DNA from 3 places in the Amycolatopsis acidiphila genome. Region 2 is predicted to be linked to each of the others. Evidence: riboswitches for the same ligand, from Rfam matches in the RefSeq annotation. Region 2 holds a riboswitch; each other region holds the start of a gene.
What was found. Region 2 has a riboswitch for S-adenosylmethionine ahead of LWP59_RS11350 (aminotransferase class V-fold PLP-dependent enzyme). Riboswitches for the same ligand answer to the same signal wherever they lie in the genome.
Positions count from the first base shown of each region.

Region 1 (9,699 bases), 430 kb from region 2:
CGACTCGGAGGTCGACAGCGCCGCGACGAAGGCCTCCTGCGGGACCTCGACCCGCCCGACGGTCTTCATCCGCTTCTTGCCTTCCTTCTGCTTCTCCAGCAGCTTGCGCTTGCGCGAGATGTCACCGCCGTAGCACTTGGCGAGCACGTCCTTGCGGATCGCGCGGATCGTCTCGCGGGCGATGATGCGCGACCCGATCGCCGCCTGGATCGGCACCTCGAACTGCTGCCGCGGGATCAGCTCCCGCAGCCGCGTCGCCATCTTGTTGCCGTAGCCGAAGGCCGCGTCCTTGTGCACGATCGCGGAGAAGGCGTCCACCGGCTCGCCCTGCAGCAGGATGTCGACCTTGACCAGGTCCGCGCGCTGCTCGCCGGCCTCTTCGTAGTCCAGCGAGGCATAACCGCGGGTGCGGGACTTCAGCGAGTCGAAGAAGTCGAAGATGATCTCGGCCAGCGGCAGGTGGTAGCGCAGCTCGACCCGATCCTCGGACAGGTAGTCCATGCCCAGCAGCTGACCGCGCTTGCTCTGGCACAGCTCCATGATCGCGCCGATGAACTCCGACGGGGCGATCACCGTGACCTTCGACAGCGGCTCGTACACCTCGGCGATCTTGAAGCCGGTGGGCCAGTCCGACGGGTTGGTCACGACGTGCTCGCTGCCGTCCTCGAGCACCACGCGGTACACCACGTTCGGCGCGGTCGAGATCAGGTCGAGCCCGAACTCGCGCTCGAGCCTGTCCCGGGTGATCTCCAGGTGCAGCAGCCCGAGGAAGCCGCAGCGGAACCCGAAGCCCAGCGCGACCGAGGTCTCCGGCTCGAAGGTCAGCGCCGCGTCGTTGAGCTGCAGCTTGTCCAGCGCCTCGCGCAGCTCGGGGTAGTCCGACCCGTCCACCGGGTACAGCCCGGAGTAGACCATCGGCTTCGGCTCGCGGTATCCCGTCAAAGGGACCTGCGCGCCGTGCTTCTCACTGGTCACGGTGTCGCCGACCCGGGACTGGCGGACGTCCTTCACGCCGGTGATCAGGTAACCCACCTCGCCGACGCCGAGTCCCTTGCTGGGCTTGGGTTCCGGCGAGATGATGCCGACCTCGAGCAGCTCGTGCGTGGCGCCGGTGGACATCATCCGGATCCGCTCGCGCGGCGTGATCTTTCCGTCCACGACACGGATGTAGGTCACCACGCCGCGGTAGGTGTCGTAGACCGAGTCGAAGATCATCGCCCGGGCCGGCGCGTCCGCGTCGCCCCGCGGCGGCGGCACCTGGCGCACCGCTTCGTCGAGCAGTTCCTTGACACCCTGGCCGGTCTTGGCCGACACGCGCAGCACGTCTCCCGGGTCGCAGCCGATGATGTGCGCGAGCTCGGCGGCGTACTTGTCCGGGTCGGCCGCGGGTAGGTCGATCTTGTTGAGGACCGGGATGATGTGGAGGTCCTTGTCGAGCGCGAGGTAGAGGTTCGCCAGCGTCTGCGCCTCGATGCCCTGTGCGGCGTCGACCAGCAGGATCGCGCCCTCACACGCTTCGAGGGCGCGGGAGACCTCGTAGGTGAAGTCGACGTGGCCGGGGGTGTCGATCAGGTGCAGCACGTGGTCCTGGCCGTCGACCTGCCAGGGCAGGCGGACGTTCTGGGCCTTGATCGTGATGCCGCGCTCGCGCTCGATGTCCATCCGGTCGAGGTACTGCGCGCGCATGGCGCGTCCCTCGACCACGCCGGTGAGCTGCAGCATCCGGTCGGCCAGGGTGGACTTGCCGTGGTCGATGTGCGCGATGATGCAGAAGTTCCGGATGAGCTCCGGTGGCGTGAACGTGGTATCGGCGAAGGTCACTGATTTCCTCGGCTCGGTTGTGGGTGCCCTTCCAGTCTCCCATGCCCGGTGCAGGGGGATTTGGGGGTCATCCCCGATGCCGCCGCACGGTGCGAGTGCTGACCTGGAGGTATGAGCACCGCACCTGCCTCCCCCTCGGCCCGGCCGCGAGCGCCGGGTTTCCTCGCGCACGTGCTGGACCGGACGTTCGGTCGTCCCCGTGGCCTGCTGGGCAGGATCGGCGGCGCCGTGATGGCGTGCGGCAACGCCGGCACCGAACGCCATGTCGTGGACGTGGCGATACTCACGTCCGGCGAGACCGTCCTCGTCGTCGGTCCCGGTCCCGGCGTGGGCCTGATGGCGGCCTCCCAGCAGGCCGGGAGGGTCATCGGGGTCGATCCCTCCGAGGAGATGCTCGCGCTGTGCGCGGCCCGGTGCCCGAGCGCCGAGCTGCGGGGCGGCACAGCCGACCGGACCGGGCAGCCGGACGAGTCGGTCGACGTCGTGCTGAGCGTCAACAACGTCCAGCTCTGGGACGACCGCGCGGCCGGCTTCGCGGAGCTGCGGCGAGTACTCCGGCCCGGCGGCCGCCTTGTGCTGTCCACACACGAGAAGTCGCTGCCGGTGCCACGGCACGAGCTCGCCGCCGAGGTCGCCGCCGCCGGGTTCACCGACCTGCAGACCTGGACCTGGAACCCGCCCGGCCCCGGCACGACAGCGGCCGAACTGCGCGCCGTCAGTCCTTCGTGAGGTCCTCCTCGGCGCCGTAGTTGTCGTCCGCGTCGGCCTGTTCCCCGTCGTAGACGGCGGTGCGGCCCACGCCGCGTCGGGTGACGCCGAACCCGTGCAGGCCGACCGGCCCGTAGGTCAGGCGCGAGACGGTGGCGGAGGCCAGCAGGGTGAGTACGAAGGCCGCCCACCAGGCCACGCCGCGCAGCAGGTCACGGCGCCCGGACGTCGGTGCGGATCGGATGGTCCTCCGGGACCTCGACGAGCACGATGCGCAGGCCGTCGGGGTCGGAGATCCAGGCCTCGCGCAGCCCCCACGGCTCCAGCCGCGGCTCGCGGTCGGGGGTGACGCCGTGCCCGGCGAGCTCGGCGACGGCGGCGGCCAGGTCGCGCACCTGCAGCCACACGGCCACGTTCGGCGCGGGGGCGGCGTCGGCCCGGCCGGAGACTTCGAGCAGCCCCTGGCCGAGGAAGAACACCGTGCCGCCGGGGAAGGTCCGGTAGATCGCGAGCCCGAGCACGTCGCGGTAGAACGCGGTCGACCTCTCCGGGTCGGTGGGGCGAAGGAGGATTCGGCTGGTCAACACCTGCATGGCTACTCCCTATCGTAGTTGTCAGGAAGCGGCAATCGCGGCAATTCCGGCGAGCACAACGAGCGACCCGACCAGCCGCCGGACCGGATTGGCCTCGCCCAGCACGAGCCACGCAGCGAACCCGCCGAGCACGATGCTGACCTCCCGGGCGGGGGCGACGAGACTGACCGGCGCCATGCGCATCGCGTAGAGGACGAGCACATAGGCCACCGGCGAGAGCAGCCCCACGACGACCGCTTCCCGCCGGTGCGCGCGCCACAGGGTCCTTGTCCCGCCCTGCCGCAGCGCGACAGGCGCGAGCAGGACGCTCTCGAGCAGGGTGCCGGTGCTGAAGTACACCAACGGCGGGACCGCGAGCGCGTTGACGGAGTGATCGTCCCAAAGCGTGTAGGCGGCGATGGTGACGCCGGTGAGCAGCCCGTAGCCGATCCCGGCCCGCCGCCTCCGCCGGGCGGCCGAACTGGTGGTGGTGTCGGCGGTGGCATGGCCGGCACCGGTGTTGGCGTTGGCGCTGGCTTGACCGGCACCGGTGTTGGCCAGCCCCGTGCCGGTGTCGGTATCGGCGCTGGTGTCGGTATCGGCGCTGGTGTCGGTATCGGCGCTGGCTTGAGCGGCACCGGTGTTGGCCAGCCCCGTGCCGGTGTCGGCGAACCCGGTATCGGGGAGCCCACTGTGGGCGCTGCCGGTAGCCGGGAGCGTGGTATCGGCGCTGGTATGCCTGGTGCCGCCGTCGAGGAGCCCGGTCCCGGCGCTGGTGCCAGTGTCGGTATCGGCCTCGGGGCGCCCGGCGTCGGAGCCGGTGGTGTCGGCACCGGCGCGGGTGCCGGCGCGCCGCGCACTGGAGCCGGTGCCGATCAGCAGCACCCCGGCGACGACCAGAACCGCCCCGACCAAACCCAGGGCACCCGGCCGCTCTCCAAAGAACAAGACAGCCGCGAAGACCGACAACAGCGGGCCACTACCCCGGGCGAGCGGGTACACCACGGACAGGTCACCGACGGCGTACCCACGTTGCAGGATGACGCCGTACAGGACGTGGAAGACGGCGGTCAGCACGGCGGCGAGCAGCCAGGTCCATTGCGGACGCTGCGGCTCGAGGAACAACGTCACGACAGCCACCGGCACGCACACGGCGGCACCCACCGTGTAGTACAGGAAAACGAACCGGGCACCCCCACCGGCCACCCGCTTGGCGGCGAGGTTCCACCCCGCATGGACGAACGCAGCCACCAGGACGAGCGACAGGGCCGTACCGTTCACAGCGGGCCTTTTCCCTTCTGCCGAGCGCCGAAGGTCCAGACCCTGGATATCTCACGCCCAACCCCCATGAGCCACCGCCCCCGCCATCGCGACCCCCGTCACTCGCCCTCCGCCCGTCAGCACCCCCCGTCAGCCGACCCTCCCCGCGTGCGCTGCTGGATGGCGGCGCACGGCCGCCGAATCGCAGTGGCATCCCGTCTCGCGCTGCTTCGACCTACGGGCTGGACCGGCGACACCGGCTGGTAACGTTATTGGTCGTTGCCGTGTGGCATTCCGCCAAGGAGGAAGCCCGGTCCGCCGGGGCCACTGAGACGCGGCAGCGAATACGCCGAAACGATCAAGGAGCGCCCGCGTGGCCAACATCAAGTCCCAGATCAAGCGCATCGCCACCAACGAGAAGGCGCGCCAGCGCAACCAGTCGATCAAGTCCTCGGTCAAGACCGCGATCCGCAAGTTCCGCGAGGCCGCCGAGGCCGGCGACAAGGACAAGGCGCTCGAGCTGCAGCAGGCCGCCGCCAGGAAGCTGGACAAGGCCGCCAGCAAGGGTGTCCTCCACCCGAACCAGGCCGCCAACAAGAAGTCCGCCATGGCGAAGCGCGCCAACCAGCTCTGAGCTGACTCGTTCCGCGCTTTTCAGGAGGCCCGTCACACTGCGGCGGGCCTCCTGCGTTTCTCCTGGTCGACATGCCAATGACGAGCACGACTCGAACTGGGCCCGTCGGGCTACCCCTGCCCGCATCAGCGCAAATCACGCCGCTCGACCGGCCCGGTTCACGCCCGCCTGAGTCGGAGCGTCCGGGTCAGTGCCGGTCGCGGGCGCCGGGATCAGCGCAGTCGTCAGCCGTCCGGACCAACGCCGACCACGAGCGCCCGGGTCAACGCAAGTCACGAACGTCCGGGTCAACGCCGGTCGCGGACGCCGGGGTCAGACGCAGGTCGCCAGGCAACCGGTCAGCGCCGGTCGCGGACGCCAGGGTCAATGCAGGTCCTCAGCCGTCCGGATCGACCCCGGTCGCGGGCGCAGAGGTCAGCACAAGTCGCCAGCCATCCGGGTCAACGCAGCTCACGGGCGCCGGGGTCGGCGCAGGTCACGAACGCCCCGATCAGCGCAAGTCGCGGGCGTCCGCAAGGTCGAGGATCGCTCGTTCGAGCGCGTAGGACGGATCGGCCGCGGCACCTTTGACCTCGGCGTTCACCCGAGCCACGATCGCCATCGCCTTGTTCAGGCCTGCCGCGCCCCAGCCTCGGGCCTGCCCCTGCGCCTTGCGGATCTTCCACGGCGGCATCCCCAGCTCACCGGCCATCTGGTTCGGGTTGCCACGCCCCGCGGCGGACACCCGCGCGATGGTCCGGACCGCGTCGGCGAGGGCGTCGGCCACCAGGACGTGCGGGACGCCGATCTGCTCAGCCCAGCGCATCGACTCGAGCGCCGCGGAACGGTCACCGGCGACGGCGTTCTCCGCCACCGCGAAGCCCGTCACGTCGGCGCGCCCTCGGTGGTACCGCCGTACTGCTTCCTCGTCGACCTTGCCACCGGAGTCGGCGACGAGCTGGGCCGCGGCAGACGCGAGTTCCCGGAGGTTCGAGCCGACCGCGTCGATGAGGGCAGCGACCGCGCTCGCGTCGATGCGCCCTCCCGCTTGCCGGATTTCGTTGCGTACGAACGATTCCCGCTCGGCGGGCTTGGTGATCTTCGGGCAGTCGGCTATCTGTGCACCGGCCTTGCGCAACGCGGCGGGCAATGCCTTCGCCGCCTTGCTTCGGCCGCCGCCGGTGTGCACGACGACGAGCACGACCCCGTCCGCGGGCGACTTGAGGTAGGACAGCACCGCGTCGGCCAGCTCCTGCGAGATGTCCTGCGCGGCGTCGAGCACGATGACCCGCCCTTCGCTGAACAGCGACGGGCTGACGAGCTCGGCGAGCGCGGGAGCGGTGAGTTCGGACACGCGAACCCGGGTCATGTCGGCGGCCGGGTCTACCAGTCGTGCCGAGTCCAGCGCAGCGCGAACGGCCCGCTCGACAAGCAGTTCTTCCTCGCCGAGGACGAGGTGCAGCGACGACGTGGTGGTGGCTGGCGCGGTCACCCCACGATCCTGCCACGGTGACGAAGTCCGCAGGGGCATGGCGTCGATCGCGACCCGTGTCGTATGTTTGTTGCAGCTGCGTTGCCCTCGGGCACGCCGAAAATTGAATACCGCTCATCCAGAGGGGCAGAGGGAACGGCCCGATGAAGCCCCGGCAACCGGCGTCAGCCTGTCATCTCGATTCCGCGAGGTAGCTGACGATCACGGTGCCAATTCCGGCCCGCGCCAGCGGGGCAGATGAGGAAAGGACCTCGCGATGACTGCAGCCCTCAGCTCGACCTCGACCAAGCGCACCCTGGACCTGGGCCCGGCCGTGGAGCTGGTCTCCAAGGAAGAGGGCCACCGCCAGCCGCTGGCTCCCGAGTTCGTGTCCGCCGAGGACTTCTCGCCGCTCGAGGTCGCGTACGACTTCGGCCGCGTCCGCCGCGAGGACATCGAGGCCGGTCCGCGCAACATCTGGCGGTACAAGAAGCTCCTGCCGGTGCCCTCGAACGTCGAGGAGATCCCCAATACCGAGCCGGGCTGTACGAGGCTGGTGCGTGCCGATCGCCTCGCGAAGGCCCTGGGCCTGAAGCGGGTCTGGGTCAAGGACGACACCGGTAACCCGACCCACTCGTTCAAGGACCGCGTGGTCGCCGTCGCGCTCGCCGCGGCCCGCGAGTTCGGCTTTGACACCCTCGCCTGCCCGTCGACAGGCAACCTGGCCAACGCCGTCGCGGCCGCAGCGGCCCGCGCGGGCTGGCAGTCCGTCGTGCTCATCCCCTCCTCTCTCGAACGCGCCAAGATCCTCACCACCGCGGTCTACGACGGCAACCTGATCGCCGTCGACGGCAACTACGACGACGTCAACCGCCTCGCGACCCAGCTCGCCGCCGAGCACGAGACGTGGGCGTTCGTGAACGTCAACGTCCGGCCGTACTACTCGGAGGGCTCGAAGACGCTCGCTTTCGAGGTCGCCGAGCAGCTGGGCTGGCGGCTGCCGGAGCAGATCGTCGTGCCGATCGCCTCCGGTTCGCAGCTGACCAAGGTGGACAAGGGTTTCCGCGAGTTCGGCAAGCTCGGCCTCGTCGAAGAGACCCCGTACAAGGTCTTCGGCGCGCAGGCCACCGGCTGCTCCCCCGTCTCGACCGCCTTCCGCAACGGGCACGACGTCGTCCAGCCGGTCAAGCCGGACACCATCGCCCGCTCGCTGGCCATCGGGAACCCGGCGGACGGCCCCTACGTGCTCGACACCGTCAACCGCACCGGCGGTGCGATCGAGGACGTCTCCGACGAGGAGGTCGTCGAGGGGATCCGGCTGCTGGCCCGCACCGAAGGCATCTTCACCGAGACCGCCGGCGGCGTCACCGTCGCGACGGCGAAGAAGCTCATCGAGACCGGCAAACTCGACCCCGACGCCGAGACCGTCCTGCTCATCACCGGTGACGGGCTGAAGACTCTCGACGCGATCGAAGGCCAGGTCGGACCGAAGGCCACAGTTCCGCCCTCGGTGGACGCCGTGCGCCGCGCTCTCGAGAGCTGAGTTCACTTTCCCCTTCGCACCACCGCCGGTTCTCCGCTGTCGGCGATCACCGCCGTGTCGCCGTCGGTGTCGGTGCGGGTGACCAGCGCGCCGTCGGCCACCAGCGAGTCCACAGTGGATTTGCTGGGATGGCCGTAGCTGTTGCCCGCGCCGACACTGATGAGTGCGAGCCGGGGAGCGACGGCGGCGAGGAAGCGTGGATTGGAGAACCTGCTTCCGTGATGAGGAACCTTCAGCACCTCCGCGTGGAGATCCGCGCCGCTGTCGAGCAAGTCGGCTTGCGCCAATAGCTCGACATCGCCGGTGAGCAGAACGCGTCCAACGGATGTCAACGCTCGCAGCACGATCGACGTGTTGTTGATATTCGTTCCGTCCGCGTCGTCGTCTTGCTGGGAACCAACGTAAAGCGGTCCGATCACCTCCAGAGACAGTCCGGGCCAGTCCAGCCGCTGGCCGAGTTCCAGTTCCAGCAACGGCACGCCGTGCCGTGCCGCGATCTGAGCCACCTGCCGCCAAGCCCACGCCGGCATCCGGCCAGGTCCGACCGCCACCGCGCCGACCGAGCGGCCGTCGAACACCGAGTCCAGGCCACTGATGTGGTCGGCGTGCAGGTGGCTCAGCACCACCAGCGGCACCCGGTCGACACCCAGCCGCCCGAGGCACTCGTCGACCGGGCCTGGCTCGGGACCGGTGTCGACGACGATCGCGCGCCCGGGTTCGGCCGTCGAGAGGACCTCCGCGTCCCCTTGACCGACGTCGCAAGCCACCATCGCCCATCCCGCCGGTGGCCAACCCGGTGCGATCACCTGGACCGGCACCACAACCAGCAGCACGCACACCAGTGCGAGCGCCAACCCGACCCGCAGACGCGGCCGCCGCAGGACCACCACCAGCACGGCCACCGCGACGAGAGCCAAAAGCCCGCCCCACCAGCCGCCGGGCCAAGGCAGAACCGCACCGGGTACCCGGGATGCGTGGTGGGCGACCAGGAGGAGCCAGTGCGCCTCGGGACCTGCCGCGAGCGCGGGCAGCTTGGCCGCGGCCGGCCAGAACAGGGCCAGCACGGCTGTCACCACGCCCAGGACCGTGGCCGGGGCGACCACCGGGGCGGCCAGGATGTTCGCCGCGATCGAGACGACGCTGATCTGCCCGGCCATCCCGGCGATCACCGGCGCGGTGACCAGGAAGGCGGCGAGCGGGATGGCGAGCCCTTCGGCAAGTCCGGGCGGCACGCCGTGCCTAGTCATCGCGGCGGCCCAGCGCGGCGCCAGCAGCACGAGCCCGGCGGTAGCGAGGACCGACAACGCGAAGCCGAAGCTCACGGCCATCGCCGGGTCGTAGACCACCAGGACGCATACCGCGGCCGCCAACGCCGGCAGTACCGATCGTTGCCGTCCCAGTGCCAGCGCCAGGAGACCGATCGCGCCCATCACTCCGGCACGGAGCACGCTCGGCTCGCCACCGGTGAGGATCACGAAGCCGACGAGCGCCAACCCGGCCACTACCGCGGATAGTCGCGGCCCAACGCGCAATACCCGGAGGAGCAACAGAACAGCCCCGGCCACGACTGCCAGATTGCTCCCGCTGACCGCCATCAGGTGGGAGAGCCCGGCATCCTTGAACTCGCGCTGGACCTGCGGCGATACCCCGCTGGTATCGCCGACGACCAACCCCGGGAGGAGCCCCGCCGCGTCCTCGGACAGGACAGAGC
Region 1 covers NZ_CP090063.1:1,896,714-1,906,412, reverse strand. The annotation lists gene lepA (translation elongation factor 4) at 1-1,821, opposite strand, end outside; gene LWP59_RS09285 (class I SAM-dependent methyltransferase) at 1,933-2,550, shown strand; gene LWP59_RS09280 (hypothetical protein) at 2,537-2,728, opposite strand; gene LWP59_RS09275 (VOC family protein) at 2,742-3,122, opposite strand; partial or broken gene LWP59_RS09270 (EamA family transporter) at 3,144-3,584, opposite strand; partial or broken gene LWP59_RS09260 (EamA family transporter) at 3,945-4,382, opposite strand; gene rpsT (30S ribosomal protein S20) at 4,735-4,995, shown strand; gene holA (DNA polymerase III subunit delta) at 5,486-6,466, opposite strand; SAM riboswitch class I at 6,578-6,710, shown strand; gene thrC (threonine synthase) at 6,723-7,988, shown strand; gene LWP59_RS09240 (ComEC/Rec2 family competence protein) at 7,991-9,699, opposite strand, start outside.
Region 1: it holds a riboswitch for S-adenosylmethionine, as region 2 does, so the genes downstream of both, thrC (threonine synthase) here and LWP59_RS11350 (aminotransferase class V-fold PLP-dependent enzyme) in region 2, are expected to answer to the same signal.

Region 2 (9,699 bases):
CCGGCAGCGAGCTCAGCCCCCACACCCGCGAGCCCAGCTCGCGGTACTCCTCGGCCAGGGCGTCGATCAGCCGGAGCCCTGTCTCGTGCAGCTCCTGCGCGGTGTGCTCGGTGGTCGTGTGCACGCGGATCAGCCGCGCGTACCGGCGCTCGCCGTCGGGCTGCCAGCACAGCCCGGCCTGCTCCGCGGACAGCGCGCGGGGCTTCAGCTCGTCGTTCAGGAAGTCCCGGTAGCGGGCGAAGGCGGGCCGGACGACCTCCGCGAGCAACTCCTCCTGACGCTCCACAAAGGAGTGTCCCTCGAGCCGCAACGGATCGGTTCCGGGCTGCTCCAGGTACCGGCCGAGGAACTCCGCCCCCGCCTGCACCAGGAAGCCCGGCACGACGGCGTCCCGCTGACGGTCGATCACGGTGTCCACAAGGGACGGGATCGCCTCCAGCCGCGAAAGGTGCCCCGCCGCCTTCTCGTCGTCGTCCAGGGTCACCAGCGGCAGCAGGGTCAGCGGGGCCAGGACGGGCGCGCTCAACGTGTCGCTCACCGAGAACTCGACCTCGGCCACGTCGATCCGGTCCACCGCCGCGCGCGCCTGCTGCACGACCACACCGCGGGTCACCGAGTCGCCCTCGGCGGCCTCGGCCTCGTCGGCGAGCTGGGTGTAGCGGGCCCGGAACCGCTGCTCGGTCTCGGCACTCGGGTCGGCCAGGCGCCCGTGGTCGCCGGGCAGGCCCAGCAGCGACGGCGCGACCGGGTTCTCGTCGAACCAGACCCGGACGAACTCGTCGGCGATCTCCTCGACCTCGCTCACGCGCCCTGCTCCTCGATCCACGCGGTGACCACGGCGTCGAGCACGGACATCGGCAGCGAGCCACCACCGAGCACGAGGTCGTGGAACGCCTTGATGTCGAACTTCTCGCCCAGCGCCTGCTTCGCCATTTCGCGGATGCGCAGGATCTCCAGCCGCCCGACCATGTACGACAGCGCCTGTCCCGGGTAGGCGATGTAGCGGTCGACCTCGGAGTCGATCTCGACCTGCGGCATCGGCGTGTGCTCGCGCAGGAAGTCCACGCCCTGCTCGCGGCTCCAGCCCTTCGCGTGCAGGCCGGTGTCGACCACCAGCCGCCCGGCGCGCATGGAGTCCATGGTCAGCATGCCCAGCAGCGTGAGGTCGCTCGAGTACAGGCCCATCTCCTGCGCGAGCCGCTCCGTGTAGAGGCCCCAGCCCTCGGCATAGGCGTTGAAGTCGCCGATGCGGCGCAGCAGCGGCAGGTCGGTGAGGGTGAGCGCGGTGGACAGCTGGAAGTGGTGGCCGGGAATGGCCTCGTGGAACGCGATCACCTCGGACGTGTGCCGATACCGCTGGGTGACCTCGTGCGTGTTGGCGAAGTAGGTGCCCGGGCGGGAGCCGTCGACGGCGGGCTGCATGTAGAACGCGGTGGGCGCGCCGGGCGCCTCGGCCGCGGGCACGGCCTCGACGACCCACGGGTGCGGCGGGACCCGGCCGAACCACTGCGGGGCAGCCTCTTCCGCGCGAGAGATCGCCGCGCGAGCGGAGTCGAGCAGCTCGTCGGCGCTCTCCCAGCGCAGGGCGGGGTCGGAGCGCAGGCGGTCGAAGATCTCGGTCAGCTCGGTGGTGCCGAACACGCGCGAGCCGACCTCGGCGTACTCGGCGGCCAGGTCCTCGATGATCCGCAGGCCGGTCTCGTGCAGGTCGTCCGGGCTGCGCTCGGTGGTGGTGTGCGACCGGACGAGCGCGCCGTACATCCGCTCGCCGCCGGGCAGCCAGCACAGCCCGGTCTTGTCGAGGGGCCGCCCGTGCTGGACGATCTCGTTCGCCAGCACGTCCCGGTACGCGGCGAAGGCGGGCCGCACGACGTCCTCGACCAGCTCGGCGCGCCGCTTCGCGAAGTCGTCGTTCGGCGCCGGCTGGCGCAGCAGCGGGTCGCCTGCGGGCTCGGCGAGGTACCGGTCCAGGTGAGCGATCGCGGCGCGGACGAGGTGCTCGACCGGGACACGGCCCGCGCTGACCCCGCTGCGATGCCGCTCGGCGGCCTGCTCCAGGTACCCCGGGATGGAGGCGAGCCGCTGCAGGTGCCTCTCCGCCTGCGCGTCGGTGCCGATGCCGATCATCGGGAGGACCGTCAGCAGCCCGGACGCGGGCGCGACGAACATGTCGGTGACGGTGTACTCGGCGCCGTGCGCGCTGATCCTGTCCAGGTAGCCGCCGGCCTGGCTGACGAGCACGTCGCGAGTGGTGCGGTCCTCGGCCGTCTCGGGCTGCAGGGCCAGTCCGCGGCTGACGAAGTCCTTCAGGATCGTGCGCTGTTTGGCCTCGGCCACCTCGCTGAGGTCGCCGACGCCCTCGCGATCGGACTCGATGCCCAGCACCGCCGGCCACAGGGGCTCGGCGTCGAACAGTGCTTCGACGAACTCGTCGGCCAGTTTGGTCACCTCGGTCATGCCCGCCACCTTAGATCGTGGGTACGACGCCCGGGGCGAACAAGCGCATGCCGAGCGCGAACAGGTAGCGTTTCCGGCTGTGGCCGTGACCGATCCCGTGGACGCCCGCCTGCTCGCCGCGCTGGCCGAGGTGGGCAAAGTGGCGGTGCACGAGCTCGCCGCCAAGGTCGGGATGGACCCGCGGGAGGTGGCTTACCGGCTGGTCGCCCTTTCCGGCAGCGGACTGCCGTTGCTGGTCGGCGTCGAGAGCGACCCGAACGGCCTGCGCGCCGCGCTCGCGGGCGCACGACCGAGGCCGGTCGCCCCACCCCCGCCCGCGCGCTATGCCGCGCCGCAGTCCGGCCCGATCCCGCCGCCCCAGCCCGCGCCGCCGCCGCGCCCGGTCGATCCGGTGATCAGCACGTGGGGCCCGCCGCAGACGGCGTCCTGGGCCCGGGGTGATCGCAAGCCCGCGCAGCCGCCACGGCAGCGGGCGGGCAGGATCGGCGACGCGCTGCCGACGCAGGGGCTGGAAGGTGAGCAGCTGAGCATTCAGCTGCTGGAGGTGCAGGACCCGGCGGACTACCTGTTCGGGGCCGCGGGCTACCGGCTGGACGAGGGCGAGCGCGCCGTCGTCGTGCACACCGAGATCACCAACCGCGGCGGCGTGCCGTTCGTCTCGCTGCCGGACAACTATCTGGAGCTGGTGACCGCCGCGGGCAAGGCCATCACGAAGGCACCGGTCTCGCTGACCTCGCGGCCACCGCACAAGATCGGCCTGCAGCCGGGCGAGACCGCGGGCGGCCACACGGTGTACATCCTCCCCGAGGCGACGCGGGTGACCTCGCTGCGGTGGAGCCCCCGCCCCGAGCCGGACGAGCGCACCCTGACCTGGTCACTGGGGGATTAGGTTCCGGCGTTGGTGGCCGGCCCCCGGCGCACAGCGGCGACCCGAACGCCCAACCACCCACACGAGGCGAACCCGGCAACGACAGCCAAGAATGCTCGCGCGCAGCCCTGCCTAGTCCTCCGCCCTCAGGACTTCCAGCGCGTGGGCCAGGTCGTCCGGGTACTCCGCCTCGAACTGGACCCACCGGCCGTCCGCCGGGTGGGCGAAGCCCAGGGTCCGGGCGTGCAGCCATTGCCGGGTCAGGCCTAGCTTCCGCGCCAGCACCGGATCCGCCCCATAGGTCAGATCCCCGACGCACGGGTGCCGCAGCGCCGAGAAGTGCACGCGGATCTGGTGCGTCCGCCCGGTCTCCAGCTTCACGTCCACCAGGGACGCCGCGCGGAAGGCCTCGACCACCTCGTAGTGCGTGACGCTCGGCCGACCGCCCGCGACGACGGCGAACTTGTAGTCGTGCCGCGGATGCCTGTCGATGGGCGCGTCGATGGTGCCGCGCGTCGGGTCCGGGTGGCCCTGCACGACGGCGTGGTAGCCCTTCTCGACGGTGCGCTCCTTGAACGCCCGCTTCAGCACCGTGTACGCGTGCTCGCTCTTCGCCACGACCATCACGCCCGTCGTCCCCGCGTCCAGCCGGTGCACGACGCCCTGCCGCTCGGCCGCACCCGAGGTCGAGATGCGCAGACCGGCCGCCGCCAGGCCACCGACAACCGTCGGGCCCGTCCAGCCCGGGCTCGGGTGCACCGCGACGCCGACCGGCTTCGACACCACCACGATGTCCTCGTCGTCGTACACGACGCGCATGCCGGGGACCGGTTCGGCGACGACCTCGACCGGGCGGTCCGGGTCCGGCAGGGTCACCTCGAGCAGCCCGCCCGCGGCGAGCCGGTCCGACTTGCCCACCGGCTTGCCGTCCACCAGCACCTCGCCCGACCCGGCCAGTTCGGCGATCACCGTGCGGGACAGCCCCAGCAGCTTCGCGAGCCCGGCGTCGACACGCATCCCGTCGAGCCCGTCCGGCACGGGCAGCATCCGCGTGCTCACTTCTTGGCCCGCCGGGTCCCGTCGTAGTCCCGCCCGAGCAGCGACAGCAGCACGATCAGCACCCCGCCGACACAGATGCACGAGTCGGCGACGTTGAACACCGGCCACACCTCGGCGTTCGGCGCGAACACCGAGATGAAGTCGACGACGTGGCCGCGCAGCGGGCCGGGCGCGCGGAAGATGCGGTCGAGCAGGTTGCCCAGCGCCCCGGCGAGCACCAGGCCGAGCCCGACGGCCCAGCCCGCCGAGCGCAGCCGTCCCGCGAACCAGATCAGCACGACCACGACGCCGATCGCGACCAGGGCGAACACCCAGGTCAGCCCGGTGGCCATGGAGAACGCCGCGCCCGGGTTGCGGACAAGCTGCAGGTAGACCAGCCCGCCCAGGATCCGCACCGGCGCGTGGTCCTCCAAAGTGGACACCACGATGACCTTGCTGACGATGTCGAGCGCCAGCGCCACCGCCGCGACGCAGGCCAGCAGCACGACCCGCCGTTTCGGCGGCGCCGACTGCCCGGGCTCGATCTCGGGCTGCGATCCCTGTTCGGTGCTCACCAGGCCATTGTCCACGTCCGGCCCACCCACCCGCCGCCGAGCCTCCTCAGCCGAGGAACGCGGGCAGCGGGCGCGGGTCGGGCACCGGGGCCCAGCGGCCCGCCACCCGGTCGTAGGCCCAGCGCGGGCCGCGGGCGACGACCTGCCGCAACGCCAGCACCAGCCGGTCGACGTGGCCGGCCGTGGTGCCCAGGCCGAGGCTCACCCGCAGCGCCTGGCCGCCGGTCAGCCGCCGGGTCGCGATGTGCGCGCAGAAGGCGCCGTCGCGGACGCCGATGCCGTACTCGGCCGACAGCACGGCGGCCAGCCAGCCCGGCTCGTATCCCTCGACCGTGAAGCTGACGGTTCCGACGCGGTCGCCGTCGTCGTCGAACAACCGCAGCTCGGCCAGCCCCGGCACGCCCGCGAGCCCCCGGCGCAGCCGGGTCAGCAGTTCGTGCTCGTGCTCGGCCACCGCGGCCCAGTTCCGCGCGAGCTGCTCGCAGGCGACGCCGAGCGCGTGGACGCCGACGGTGTTGGGCGAGCCGGCCTCGTGCCGCTCGGGACCCACGTTCCAGACCACGTCGCGCTCGGTGACCAGCTTCGTCGCGCCGCCGCCCGCGAGGTACGGCTGTGCCGCCCGCAGCCAGTCGGAGCGCCCGACCAGCGCGCCCGCGCCGAAGGGCGCGTACAGCTTGTGCCCGGACAGCACCACGTAGTCGACGTCCAGCTCGCGCAGCGAGACGGCCCGGTGCGGCGCGAGCTGGGCGGCGTCGACCGCGATCCGGGCACCGTGCCGCCGGGCGACGGCGGCGATCTCGCGGACCGGCAGCAGCTCGCCCGTCACGTTGGACGCCCCGGTCAGCACGACCAGCCGCGGGCCCACCGGAGTGGCGGCGAGCGCACTGTCCACAGCGGACACCGCGGCGAGCCGCGTGCGAGGTGTCGGGATGCGCTGCACGTTCGGCCCGCGCCACGGCAGGAGCGCGGCGTGGTGCTCGGTGTCGAAGACCACGACAGAGGTGTGCCGCGGCACGCTGCGTGCCAGCAGGTTCAGCGCGTCCGTGGTGTTGCGGGTGAAGATCACCGTGTCGCCGGCGCGGGCGTCGACGAAGCGGCGCAGGACATCGCGGGTGCGCTCATAGACCTTTGTGGACACTTGCGAGGCGAAGCCGGCGCCCCGGTGCACACTCGCGTACCACGGCAGGAACTCGTCGACGGCGTCGCGCACGGCGGCGAGGCAGGGCGCGCTCGCCGCGTGGTCGAGGTTCGCGTACTCCACGGTCTCGCCGGTGACGAGCGGGACCTGGGTGTTGAGCGTAGCCGGCAGACAGGTCCGGACGGGGTCGAGTGCGAGTGTCATGGCGCCTCCTCGGGCGGTCCTGGGGACCCACGAGGGGCCCGCGCTTGCCCGCCGCACCGCGCGGCAGGCCAGGTCCTCACCCGGGGCACCCCACCGCGGTTGGAGGGTTGCCGGCCAGCTAGCCGGGGCTACGCGCTGGCACTCATGACCTATCACGGAACCCTATCAGTGCCCCGACTCCCCGCGCCAGCGAGCCAGCGGGCCTGCCCGGTCGACCGCCCGCAACCGCCGTTCGGCCGAGACCAGTGCGGACTCGGTGGCGACCACCAGCAGCTGGTCCCCCTCCTGCAGCCGGCTCGTCCGCTGCGGGGTGAAGCTCGCGCCGTCCCGCACGATCAGGCTCAGCGACGCCCCGGCCGGCAGCCGCAGCTCGCTGAGGTACACCCCGTGCAGCCGCGACCCGCGCTGGACCCGCACCTGCAGCAGCGCCGCGCCCAGCTCGTCCAGCGGCGCCGCGTCGACCTCGATCTCCTGGGGCTCGGTCTCGGCGGCGAGGCCGAGCCGGCGCGCCACCGGCGCCAGCGTCGTGCCCTGCACCAGGGTGAGCACGATCACGAGCACGAACACCGCGTCGACGAGCCGCTCCGCCCCGGGCAGGCCGGTGGCGAGCGGGATCATCGCGAGCACGATCGGCACCGCCCCGCGCAGTCCCGCCCAGGACAGGAACACCTGCTCGCGCCAGGGCACCTTGAACGGCAGCTGCGAGAGCAGCACCGACAGCGGCCGGGCGACGAGCAGCACCACGGCCGCGGCGACCAGCCCCGGCACCACGGCGTCGAGCAGTCGCTCCGGCGACGCGAACAGGCCCAGCAGCACGAACAGGCCGATCTGCGCCAGCCACCCCATCCCCTCGGCGAAGGACAGCGTGTCCGACCGGTGCGGCAGCCGGGCGTTGCCGAGTACGAGCGCGGCGACGTAGGTCGCGAGCAGGCCCGACGCGTGCGCAAGCTGACCGGACGCGTACGCGACGATGCACATCGCGACGGTCGCGAGCGGGTACAGGCCCGTGGCCGGCAGCGCGGCCCGGCGCAGGGCGAAGGCCCCCACCCAGCCGAGGGCGGCGCCGATCGCCAGTCCGGCGAGCAGCTCGTAGACCACCAGCAGCGGCAGCGTCCAGTCGACGCGCGTGCCCTCGGCCAGCACGACGACAAGGATGTAGACGGGCGCGTCGTTGATGCCGGACTCCAGCTCCAGCGCGCCCACCAGCCGTTTGCGGATCCCGACCGTGCGCAGCACCGAGAACACCGCGGCGGAGTCGGTGGAGGCGAGCACCGCGCCCCACAGCAGCGCCATCCGCCAGTCCAGCCCCAGCAGCCAGTGCAGTGCCGCACCGGTGGTCGCGACGCTGATCCCGACGGCCACAGTGGACAGTACGATTCCCTGTCCCAGTGCGGGTTTCACGGAGGACCAGCGGGTGGTGAGCCCGCCTTCGGCGAGGATCAGCACCAGCGCGGCCAGCCCGAGCGACTGGGTGAGCGAGGCGTCGGAGAACTGGATGCCGAAGCCGGCCTCGCCCAGCAGCACGCCGAGCCCGAGGTAGATCAGCAGCGAGGGCAGGCCGACGCGGGTGGACAGCCGGACGGCGAGCACCGCGGCCAGCAGGACGGCCGCGCCCAGGCCCAGCACGACCGGAAGCTCCGCCACCGCCACCTCCCCTTTTCGGACCCAGGGTATAGAAGCGGCGGGAAAATCCGTGGACCGACGCCCACCCGGCACCGGATGCTGGGCGCGTGCTCGTCTTCTTCCACCCCTGGCCCGGCGGGGGCACCCGCACGGTGCTGCACCGCGATGACCGCGTCACGCTCGAAATGCGCTCCTACGACCGGAAGTGGCGCGTGCCGCACGATCTGGCACACGCTGTGACCGAACGCGAGCTGAACCTCGGCAGCGGCGTCTTCGGCTGTCTCGCCGCCGGCGCGCTCTTTTCGTCCACGCGCGTGCTCGACGGCCGCACCCGCTACGACGCACGGGAACGCAGCCGTCGCCTGCTCGCGCACCACCAGCGGGACGTCGCGGTCGCCGAGGTGCTGGCGTCGGTCGTGCACGACGCGGTCGAACACGGCCGTGGAGCGCCGTTCCGCGCCGCGCTCGCCGCGTGGGGCTCACTGCGCGAGGAGCCGTTCCCCTACGGTGAAATGGACTTGCAGCGCGCCACCAGCACGCTGACGAGACTGGCCGACGCGTTCGCGCACCTGCCGCCGGGCGTCGGGCTGCGCTTCGAATGGCCGCGGCGGCTCACCGCCGGCGCAGCGCCGGCGCCACGTCCGCGGTCCCGGCGGGTCCCGCGTCGCACGCGATAACCCTTGTTCCCCAACGAAATCAGGCCACTCCCGACTGCACGAGACTGTCCGGCGCAACACCGAGACCCCGGAACGGCTCCGCCGCCAGCAGCCGGACCGCACGACGCGGCTCGCGGCGGAGCCAGCCCGCACCGACGGCGTGCTCGAGCAGCGCGGCGGGCAGGGCGCCGCCGAAGTGGTCGCGGCGCTCGGTCCAGTCGAGGCAGTCGCGCAGCAGGGGGCGCCGCCCGTGGGACGGCACTGCCACGCCCAGGTCCACCAGGACTTCGCGGCCGTGTCCGGTCAGGGTGAGCCCGGCGGCGACGTCGACGATCCCGGTGCGCACCATGCCGTCGCGGATCGCGACGCCGAGCGTGCCGGCGAGGTGGTCGTAACACGTGCGTGCGAAGGCCAGTCGCTGCACGCGCAGCGACTCCTTCAGGCCGCGCGCGGGCCGGTGCTCGGCGTGCTGCGCCAGATGCTCGATCAGGTCGGCCACCCGCGGGTCGGCGATCCGGACGTAGTTGTGCCGCCCCTGCTTGGCGCCGCTCACGAACCCGGTCTCGCGCAACCGCGCCACGTGCTCGCTGGCCGTCGACGGCCGCACCCCGGCCGCCTTCGCCAGCTCGCCGACCGTCCACGCGCGCCCGTCGAGCAGTGCGAGGCACATCGCCGCGCGGCTCGGCTCGGCGAGCACCGCGGCGACCTCCGCGAGTCCGACGGTTTCCATGGCTTCCACGCTAGCCGGGCGACGGTTCGGCCGTCACCGACACGTCGCGCTCCTAGCGTCGGGAGGAATGAGCAAGCGGCTGACACTCCTGTCCCTGTGCCTGGGCCTGTTCCTCGCCCAGACCGACACCACCGCGGTCAACCTCGCGCTGCCGGCGATCGGCGAGAGCCTGCACGGCTCGCTGGCGGACCTGCAGTGGGTGATCGACGCCTACAACGTCGCGTTCGCCGCGCTGCTGCTGACCGGCGGCACCCTCGGCGACCGGTTCGGCCGGCGGCGACTGTTCCGGTGCGGGATCGCGGTGTTCGTGGCCGGTTCGCTCGCGTGTGCGCTCGCTCCCGGCACCGGGGTGCTCGTCGCCGCCCGCGCGATGCAGGGCGCGGGCGGGGCACTGGCGATCCCGCAGAGCC
Region 2 covers NZ_CP090063.1:2,328,329-2,338,027, reverse strand. The annotation lists gene LWP59_RS11375 (DUF885 domain-containing protein) at 1-805, opposite strand, end outside; gene LWP59_RS11370 (DUF885 domain-containing protein) at 802-2,457, opposite strand; gene LWP59_RS11365 (AsnC family protein) at 2,537-3,346, shown strand; gene LWP59_RS11360 (RluA family pseudouridine synthase) at 3,458-4,384, opposite strand; gene lspA (signal peptidase II) at 4,381-4,938, opposite strand; gene LWP59_RS11350 (aminotransferase class V-fold PLP-dependent enzyme) at 4,985-6,280, opposite strand; SAM riboswitch class IV at 6,316-6,430, opposite strand; gene LWP59_RS11345 (potassium/proton antiporter) at 6,446-7,924, opposite strand; gene LWP59_RS11340 (hypothetical protein) at 8,011-8,580, shown strand; gene LWP59_RS11335 (ArsR/SmtB family transcription factor) at 8,600-9,289, opposite strand; gene LWP59_RS11330 (MFS transporter) at 9,357-9,699, shown strand, end outside.

Region 3 (9,699 bases), 3.5 Mb from region 2:
GGAGCAATTCCTGGTCGAAACGGACGCACCGTTCCTGACGCCGCATCCGTTCCGCGGCAGGCCGAATGAACCGTATTGCACCGCTTATACCGTTCGTTACCTGGCTGAGCTGCGAGAACAGAGTCTGGAAGACGTCGCATCGGCGGCTTGCCGGAACGCCGAGCGCGTGTTCCAACTCCCTTCTGTCACAACGGGTTGAACGCATTGCGACATTCGTGGACGCTCACCCACCACACGGAGGAGTGACGAAGACCACTAGATTCCGGTCGGTGTTTGCGCAACCTCGCGGGACCCGTTACTGTCCCGTGATCGTGCCACCCGATTAATCGGTAGGCGCAAAACCGCAGTCGTGTCAGTGCAGGTCGGGGTTGGGGATGACACGGAACTGCGGATGCCGCTAGTGCGAAAGGGAACGACCTGCTGTGACTGGTAGTAGACAGGCTCACGCGCGCCTCGACGACACGATGGACTGGTACGCGTCCTCGCGTGCTGGCGTCGGCACGCTGGACTGGCCGAATCCTGAGGACGACTGGGACTTCTCCGACGACCTCGCCATCACGGAGCACGACCTCCGCACGGTCCTCGGTCCCGACGCCGACGACATGATGGCGGAGGCCGAGCTCGACGTCGACGAGCTCATCCGGCTGATCAACGCCGAGACGACCATGCTGCCCGCGCTCGCGCTGCCGGATCTGGCTTCCGCGGACCGCACGGCGATCGTGGAGGCCGAGGAGGAGCCCGAGCGGGCACTCGTCACCGCGGTCAAGACCTGGAAGAAGCGCTTTCTGCGCGGCTCGGTCCTGGCCCTGCTGATCAGCATCACCGGTGGCGGCGCGGCCGCGTTGGCCATGAACAAGAGCGTCACCGTCGACGTCGACGGGCACACCGAGACCGTGCACAGCTACGGCAAGACCGTCGGCGAGGTGCTGCACGACGCGGGCCTGACCGTCGGCGAGCACGACGCGCTCTCCCCGTCCCCGCAGGCTCCCGTCGGCGACGGCGGCGTCATCAAGCTCGAGCGCGGCCGGCACCTCAACCTCGTCGTCGACGGCGTCGCGAAGGACTCCTGGGTCCGCGCCGACACGCTCGCCGAGGCGCTCGACCAGCTGGGCATGAGCGGCAAGTTCGGCCAGGGCAGCTTCTTCTCGATCGCGCCCAACGCCGAGCTGCCGCTCGAGGGCTCGACCGTCACGATCAACACCCTCAAGCACGTCACCGTCTACGACGGCGACTCCGCGCCCCGCCAGGTCACCAGCACGGCCGTCACCGCGGCCGACTTCCTCAAGGACCAGAACCTCTCGCTGGGCCCGGACGACGAGGTCGAGGGTGGTCTGCAGTTCAAGATCGCCGACGGCGCCGAGGTGCACATCAGCCGCACCGGCGTCTCGGTGATCAACCAGCAGGAGGACATCGACCCGCCCGTCCAGCAGATCAAGGACGCCACGCTCGACGCGGGCAAGCAGGTCGTGCAGGATCCCGGCGCGCCGGGCAAGCAGATCGTCACCTACCGCGTGACCAAGAAGAACGGCGCGGAGACCGACCGCGAGCAGCTGTCGGTGAAGGTCCTCACCGAGGCCAAGCCGAAGATCGTCCGGGTCGGCACCAAGCAGCCCGACATCAGCAACGGCGCGCTGTGGGACCGGCTCGCGAGCTGCGAGTCCACCGGCAACTGGGCGGCCAACACGGGCAACGGCTTCGAGGGTGGTCTGCAGTTCACCAACAGCACCTGGCAGGCCTACGGCGGCGGCGCCTACGCGCAGCACGCCTACCAGGCCAGCCGCGAGCAGCAGATCGTGGTCGCGCAGCGGGTTCAGGCCGGACAGGGCTGGGGCGCGTGGCCGGTGTGCTCCAAGAAGGCCGGGATCGCCTGACCGAGCGCGTTGTGCTCGCCGGGGACCGTTCCTGACGTTGGGTAGAGTCTCCGGCGTGGCACAACTGCTCGGTCCGGCCGAGATCCGCGGGCTGGCCGCCGAGCTGGACGTACAGCCGACGAAGAAGCTCGGCCAGAACTTCGTGCACGACCCCAACACGGTCCGGCGGATCGTGGAGCTGTCCGGGGTGGGCGCGGAGGACACCGTGCTCGAGGTCGGGCCCGGGCTCGGCTCGCTCACGCTGGGCCTGCTGGCCTCCGGTGCCCACGTGGTGGCCGTCGAGATCGATCCGGTACTCGCCACGCGGCTGCCCGTGACCGTGCGGGAGCGCGCACCTGAGGCCGCGGCCAGGCTCACGGTGCTCGAACGGGACGCGCTCAGACTCGCGCCCGGTGAGTTGCCCGCACCGCCCACCACACTGGTCGCGAACCTGCCCTACAACATCGCCGTGCCCGTGGTGCTGCACCTGCTCGCCGAGCTGCCGTCGCTGAGCCGCGCACTGGTCATGGTCCAGACCGAGGTCGCCGACCGGATGGCCGCGGGGCCGGGAAGCCGGATCTATGGCGTCCCGAGCGTGAAGCTCGCCTGGTACGGCAAGGCCCGCAAGGTCGCCCCCGTGCCGCGCGCGGTGTTCTGGCCGGTGCCGAACGTCGACTCCGCGCTGGTGTCCTTCGAACGCGCCGCCCGGCCCGATACCGCCGCCGACCGGGCCGCCGTGTTCGCGGTCGTCGACGCGGCGTTCGCCCAGCGGCGCAAGACGTTGCGCGCCGCGCTCGCCTCGTGGGCCGGTTCGGCCGAACGGGCCGGGGCGGTGCTCCAGGCGGCGGGCGTCGATCCCCGCGCCCGCGGTGAGCAAATCACCGTCGCCGACTTCGCGCGGATAGCGGAGCGTCAACGCAGCAACGCGTAGCGTCTCCGCGAGGGCGCAGCGGCCGGTCCTTACCGCCGTACGTGTGATTAACCTGTGTGATCTCGACCAGGATACTTGCGCAGAACACAGGACATCCGTTCTACTTCTATCGTATCCATCCCGAGCGACTGAGAGACCTGGCTCGCCGAAGTCGCAGCAACCACCCTCCACAGGGCAGGTGCTACCGCCAGGATCGATGGAGGAAGCCGTGTACCGGACGCGAATGCTCACCAAGCGCCGAGTCGTTGATGAGTGCCGCCGCACCGTGTGTGCATGTCGTCACTGACCGTTCTCACCCGCTGAGTTCGATTCCTTTCGCGACTGTCCTTTGCGGACAGTCTGTTCGGTGACGTCCGGCGCCCGCGGCGCCCGCAGCATGGAGCTTCCGTTGATCACTGTCGAAAATCTGTCCAAGTCCTTCCCCGGCAAGAGTTCCCCGGTCCTCGCCCTGCGCGAGGTGAACCTCGAGATCGGCGCGGGCGCGCTCTACGGCGTCGTCGGCCCCGCCAGGTCCGGCAAGTCCACTCTCGCCAAAGTCGTTGCCCTGCAAGAGAAACCTGACCGCGGCACGGTGCGCCTCGACGGCCTGAACACCGCGGGCCTCGACGGGCGCCGGCTGCGCGAGGTGCGCCGCCAGGTCGCCGTGCTGGACGCCGTGCCGGCGCTGCACGCCGAGCGCACCGTCGCCGGCAACATCGCCGCCCCGCTGGAGCGGCTCGGTGTCGACGGCCCGCAGCGGCGCAACCGGGTCGGCCGCGTGCTCGACATCGTCGGCCTCACCCAGCGCGCGAACCAGCAGCCGGGCGAGCTGACCGAGGCGCAGCGCCGGCGCGTCGCGGTCGCCCGTGCCCTGGCGACCGGTCCCGCGGTGCTGCTCGCCGACGACCCGACAGCCGGTATCGCGGCCGAGGAGGCCACCTCGGTGCTGACCGTCCTCGACCGGGCCCGTGCCGAACTCGGCGTCACCGTGCTGCTCACCACGCCGGACAGCACGGTCGTGCGGCGCGTCTGCGATCAGGTCGCTGTCCTCGACGCGGGCCGCGTCGTCGAGCACGGCACGGTGCTGGACCTGCTGGCCGCGCCCGGCAGCCGGACCGCCGACGCGCTGCTTCCCGCCATCGACACCCCCCGCGCCCAGACCGCCGCGTACGACCGTGCCGCCGACGTGGTGCTGATCGGTTTCGCCGCCGTCGGCGCGCTGCTGCCGGAGGCCGCGACGCGGTTCGACGTCGAGCTCGCGACCATCGGCGGCGGGCTGACCCGCGTCGGCGACACCCCCGTCGCCCGCTTCCGCGTCGGCGTCCGCGGCCGGCAGGCCGACAGCGCGCTGGCCTGGATCGCCGAGCGCGGCGCGTACGTCACGCATCTCGCCGAGGGCCCGCAGAGCATCGCGGCCTGAACAGCGCTTTCCCGCAAGAGCCGGGTGCTCTTGCGGGAAAGCACCGGTCACTTCTTCGGGCCGACCAGGACGCCGACGCCGATCGCGGCCAAGGCGAGGACCCCGGCCGCCCCATCCGGTCGCGACGGCGTCAGCTGGGTCAGCGTCGCCAGCCCGGCTGCCATCAGCAGGATGCCGATCACCAGCAGGGGCCGCGGCCCGGTGCGCGGCAGCAGCCGGCGCGACAGCAGCGTCGACACGAGCACGTTGCCCAGCTGGAACGGCAGGAACGCCAGCCCGGCCTGGAACGCGCCGTAGTGCATGATCCCCTGCAGCTGGTAGGTCAGGAACAGGAACAGGCCGAACATGCCGAACGAGGCCGCGCCGATGGTCAGGTAACCGGCCGAACGCGTGCGGTCGGCGAGGATCCGCAGCGGCAGCAACGGGTTCGCGACCCGCGTCTGCCGGAACACGAACGCCCGATGATCACGACTGCCGCGCCGGCGAAGCCCAGCACCACGCCGGAACCCGACCGCGCGTCGCGACTTCCGCCAGTGCGTGGACGAGCGACACGATGCCGCCGCTGCCCAGGATCGCGCTGATCCAGTCCAGCCGGGTCTCGCGGTGGCCTTCGACCTTCGGCAGCACGGACCAGTCCAGCACCGCGGCGATCGCGGCCAGCGGCAGGTTCACGTAGAGGCACCAGCGCCAGTCGAGGTACTCGGCGAGGGCGCCACCGGCGATCAGGCCGAGCGCGGCGCCGGACATCATGATCGCGCTGTAGATGCCGAAGGCCTTGGCCCGCTCGCGGGCCTCGGTGAACGTGACGGTCAGCAGCGACAGCGTGGACGGCGCGAGCAGCGCGGCGAAGCCCCCCTGCGCCGCCCTGGCCGCGATGAGCATGCCCGGCCCGGTCGCCGCCCCGCCGACGACCGAGGCGAGCGCGAACCCGATCGCGCCGACGATGAGCGTGTTCTTGCGCCCGAGCCGGTCGGCCAGGCGCCCGCCGAGCAGCAGCAACCCACCGAAGGCGAGGGTGTAGGCGCTGATCGTCCACTGCCGGGCGACGTCGGACATGCCGAGCTCGCGCGGCGCCGAGGGCAGGGCGATGTTGACGATGGTGGTGTCGACGATGACCAGCGGCTGGGCCAGTCCGATCGCGACGAGCGCCCACCACCGGCGCTGGTCCGTGCGCACGCCCCAGGCGCGCTCATGGTGGTTGTCATGGTGATCCCCTTGTGGAAGTAAGCTGAGAAGCGGCATTACTTGTCGGCCGACAAGTCAATTGGCTAGCCGTAAGACGAGCTTCGACTTGCCGGGCGTCAAGTTAGTTTGAGAAGGTTCTCAGGAAGGACGGTCATGGCGGGGCGTCGCAGTGACACGAGGGAGCGCATCCAGCAGGTCGCGCTCGACCTGTTCGTGGAGCAGGGCTACGAGAAGACCTCACTGCGGGAGATCGCGGAAAAGCTCGACGTGACCAAGGCCGCGTTGTACTACCACTTCCGCACCAAGGAGGACATCGTCGCGAGCCTGCTCGACGACCTCGCGGGGTCGGTGGACGAGGTGCTGGAGTGGGCGCGCGAGCAGCCCGACCAAGGCGAGGCGCGCGCGGAGCTGATCCGGCGGCTGGCGCAGCTGATCGCGGGCCGGTTGGGCCCGATCATGCGGTTCATGCAGGAGAACCAGCCCGCGCTGAAGGACTTCGCCGACCGCAACCCGCTCATCACGCGGATGAAGGAGCTGTTCACGATCATCGCGGCCGGCGAGCGGGAGCCGGCCGCGCAGCTGCGCGCCCGGCTCTCGCTGGTCGCGCTCCTGCTGGGCAACCACCCCCGGTTCCTGGAGGAGACCGGCGGCGTGGCGCAGCCGGAAGCCGCGCTCCAGGTCGCTCTCGAGCTTGCTTCTCCTCGCGGGCGAGGGGCAGGGGAGGCCACGTAGTCTTGACGGGTGCTAGCCGTCGTACCGCCACCAGTCACCGTGCGGGTGCCCTCGAAGATCAACCTGCACCTGTCCGTCGGTGACCTGCGCGGGGACGGGTTCCACGAGCTGACCACGGTGTTCCACGCCCTGTCGCTGTCGGACGAGGTGACCGTCGCGCTCGCCGAGGAGCCCGGCGTCGAGGTCTACGGCGAGGGTGAGGACGCGGTGCCGACGGGCACGGACAACCTTGCCTGGCGCGCGGTCGAGGCGCTCGCCGCGCACGTCGACAAGCCGGAGCCGAAGGTGCGCGTGGTGCTGCGCAAGGGGATTCCCGTCGCCGGCGGCATGGCGGGAGGCAGCGCGGACGCCGCGGCCACCCTCGTCGCGCTGACGTCGTTGTGGAAACTGGACCTCGGCCGCGACGAGCTCGCCGAGGTCGCGGCGCAGCTCGGCAGCGACGTGCCCTTCGCGCTCTACGGCGGCACCGCGCTGGGCACCGGCCGTGGCGAGCAGCTCGTCCCGGTGCTCTCCCGGCACACCTTCCACTGGGTGCTCGCGTTCGACCATCGTGGACTGTCCACTCCGCAGGTGTTCAACGAGCTGGATCGGTTGCGGGAGAACGGCGACCCGCCGCGCGTCGGCTCGCACGCGCCCGTCGTCGAGGCGCTCGCGTCCGGCGACCCGCGGCAGCTCGCGCTGTTGCTGGGCAACGACCTGCAGGCCGCGGCGGTCTCGCTGCGGCCGGGGCTGCGCCGCACGCTGCGGGCGGGCGTCAACGCCGGTGCGCTGGCCGGTACCGTGTCCGGTTCCGGCCCGACCTGCGCCTTCCTGTGCGAGGACGGGGAATCGGCGCTCGAGGTGGCCGCCGAGCTGGCCGGCGCCGGGGTCTGCCGGACGGTCCGCGTCGCACACGGCCCGGTGCCCGGTGCCCGTTTCGTCGGCGGTGACGACCTTCACCGCCCCACTCCTCCTCCCCAGGTGCACGCGTGAAAAACAGTGGCGCGCAGCGCCCCCGTGGGGGGCGGTGGTCGGGTGACGGGCGGGCGAATCTGATCAACCTCGAGTCCGTCAGCAAGTCCTACGGCGTCAAGCCGTTGCTCGACCGGGTCTCGCTCGGCGTGGCCGAAGGCGAGCGCATCGGTGTCGTCGGCCTCAACGGCGGCGGCAAGACGACGCTGCTCGAAGTGCTGGCCGGGATCGCCGAGCCCGACTCCGGCCGGGTGAGCCGTGTCCGCGACCTGCGGATGGCCGTGGTCACCCAGCGCACCGAGCTGGGCGAGGGGACCACGGTGCGCGACGCCGTGCTGTCGCACTACTCGGCCGAGCACGAGTGGGCCGCCGACGCGCGAGTCAGGTCTATTGTGGACGGACTCGGTCTCACCGCGCTCGGCCTGGACTCGCCGACGGCGAACCTGTCCGGCGGGGAGCGGCGGCGCATCTCGCTGGCCGCCGCGCTCGTCGGCGACCTCGATCTGGTCGTGCTCGACGAGCCGACCAACCACCTCGACATCGAGGGTGTGCGCTGGCTCGCCGACCACCTGCTGGCCCGGCGCACCGCGCTCGTCGTGGTCACCCACGACCGGTGGTTCCTCGACACCGTGTGCGGCCGGACGTGGGAGGTCACGAACGGCAACGTCGAGCAGTACGAAGGCGGCTACGCGGACTGGATCTTCGCCCGTGCCGAGCGGGCGCGGCTCGCGGCGAGCGCCGAGGAGAAGCGGCGCAACCTCGCGCGCAAGGAGCTCGCGTGGTTGCAGCGCGGCGCCAAGGCGCGGACGTCGAAGCCGCGGTACCGCATCGAAGCGGCCGAAGCGCTCATCGCGGACGTGCCGCAACCGCGCGACTCGGTCGAGCTGTTGAGCTTCGCGCGCCGGCGGCTCGGCAAGACCGTGCTGGAGCTGGAGGACGTCACGCTGCACGCGGGGGAGAAGCCCATTCTCGACCACCTCACGTGGCAGATCGGCCCCGGCGACCGGATCGGCCTGGTCGGCGTCAACGGCTCGGGCAAGTCGACGCTGCTGAAGCTGCTCGCCGGGGAGTCCGAGCCCGAGTCGGGGCGGCGGGTCGAGGGCAAGACCGTGCGGCTCGCGCACCTGTCGCAGGAGCTGGAGGAGCTGCCCGGGCAGCTGCGCGTGCTCGAAGCCGTCGAGGAGATCGCCGGGCGCGTGGTGCTGGGCAAGCAGGAGATGTCGGCGTCGCAGCTCGCGGAGCGCCTGGGCTTCCCGCCCGCGCGGCAGTGGACCCCCGTCGACGACCTGTCCGGCGGCGAGCGGCGGCGGTTGCAGCTCGTGCGGCTGCTGATGGCCGAGCCCAACGTGCTCCTGCTCGACGAGCCGACGAACGACCTGGACATCGACACGCTGCAGCAGCTGGAAGACCTGCTCGACTCGTGGCCGGGCACGCTCGTGGTCGTCTCGCACGACCGCTACCTGCTCGAGCGGGTGTGCGACGGGGTGTACGGCCTGTTCGGCAACGGCCGGGTGACGCATCTGCCCGGCGGTGTCGACGAGTACCTGACGCGCCGGGCCCGCGCGGTGCAGACCGCGGCTCCCCCCGCTCCCGCTCCCGCGCCGTCCCGATCGAACGCGGCCGAGCACCGTGCGGCGATGAAGGAGCTGGGCCGCCTGGAGCGCCGCCTGGACCAGCTGACGAAGCGCGAGAGCGAGCTGCACGAACAGCTCGCCGCGAACGCCACGAACCCGGACAAGCTCGTCGAGCTCAACGCGGAGCTGAAGTCGGTACTGGCGGAGAAGGACGAGGTCGAGGCGCGCTGGCTGGAAACGTCCGAGCTGGTGGAGTGAAGCGGCGCCGACGCCCAGTAGTCTGCCGAACATGAGTCGGTTCGTGGACACGCTCGTCGCCACCGCGGCGGGTGGCGGTCAGCAGCGGGGAATGGTCACGGGAGAGCCCACGGAGCCGGTCCGGCGGACCTGGGCGGAGATCCACGAGCAGGCGAAGAAACTGGCCGGCGGCTTGGTCACCGGAGTGCCCGCACGGAGCGCGCCCGACGAAGGAGCCCGCGCGGAGGAGGACCGACCGGGTGCGGGTGTCCCGCAGGACACCGGAGGCTTGAAGCCCGGCACCCCCGTCGCCGTGCTCGCGGCCGCGCCGGCGCTGATCGCGCCCACCGTGCAGGGCGTCTGGCTCGCCGGTGGCAGCGTCACGATGCTGCACCAGCCGACCCCGCGCACCGATCTGGCGGTGTGGGCCGAGGACACCGTCAAGGTGCTGAACATGATCGGCGCCGGGCTGGTCCTGCTCGGCGAGCCGTTCGACGCGCTCGCCCCGGTGCTCACCGAGCACGGCATCGCGTTCCGGCTGATCTCCGAGCTGCTCGAGGCCGAACCGCTCGCCGAGCCGGTGCCGGTCGGCGAGGACGACCTCGCGTTGTTGCAGCTGACCAGCGGGTCTACCGCGGAGCCCAAGGCCGTCCGGATCAACCACGGCAACCTCTACGTCAACATCAAGGCGATGGTCGAGCGCGCGGAGTTCGTGTTCGAGTCCGACGTGATGGTGTCGTGGCTGCCGACCTTCCACGACATGGGCATGGTCGGGTTCCTGACCGTGCCGATGACCTTCGGCGTCGAGCTGATCAAGATCACGCCGGTCGAGTTCCTGTC
Region 3 covers NZ_CP090063.1:6,991,005-7,000,703, reverse strand. The annotation lists gene LWP59_RS34200 (TatD family hydrolase) at 1-199, shown strand, start outside; gene LWP59_RS34195 (resuscitation-promoting factor) at 465-1,871, shown strand; gene rsmA (16S rRNA (adenine(1518)-N(6)/adenine(1519)-N(6))-dimethyltransferase RsmA) at 1,927-2,781, shown strand; SAM riboswitch class I at 2,894-2,984, shown strand; gene LWP59_RS34185 (methionine ABC transporter ATP-binding protein) at 3,170-4,180, shown strand; gene LWP59_RS40510 (MFS transporter) at 4,228-4,632, opposite strand; gene LWP59_RS40505 (MFS transporter) at 4,646-5,356, opposite strand; gene LWP59_RS34175 (TetR/AcrR family transcriptional regulator) at 5,519-6,097, shown strand; gene LWP59_RS34170 (4-(cytidine 5'-diphospho)-2-C-methyl-D-erythritol kinase) at 6,107-7,069, shown strand; gene LWP59_RS34165 (ABC-F family ATP-binding cassette domain-containing protein) at 7,066-8,880, shown strand; gene LWP59_RS34160 (fatty acyl-AMP ligase) at 8,912-9,699, shown strand, end outside.
Region 3: it holds a riboswitch for S-adenosylmethionine, as region 2 does, so the genes downstream of both, LWP59_RS34185 (methionine ABC transporter ATP-binding protein) here and LWP59_RS11350 (aminotransferase class V-fold PLP-dependent enzyme) in region 2, are expected to answer to the same signal.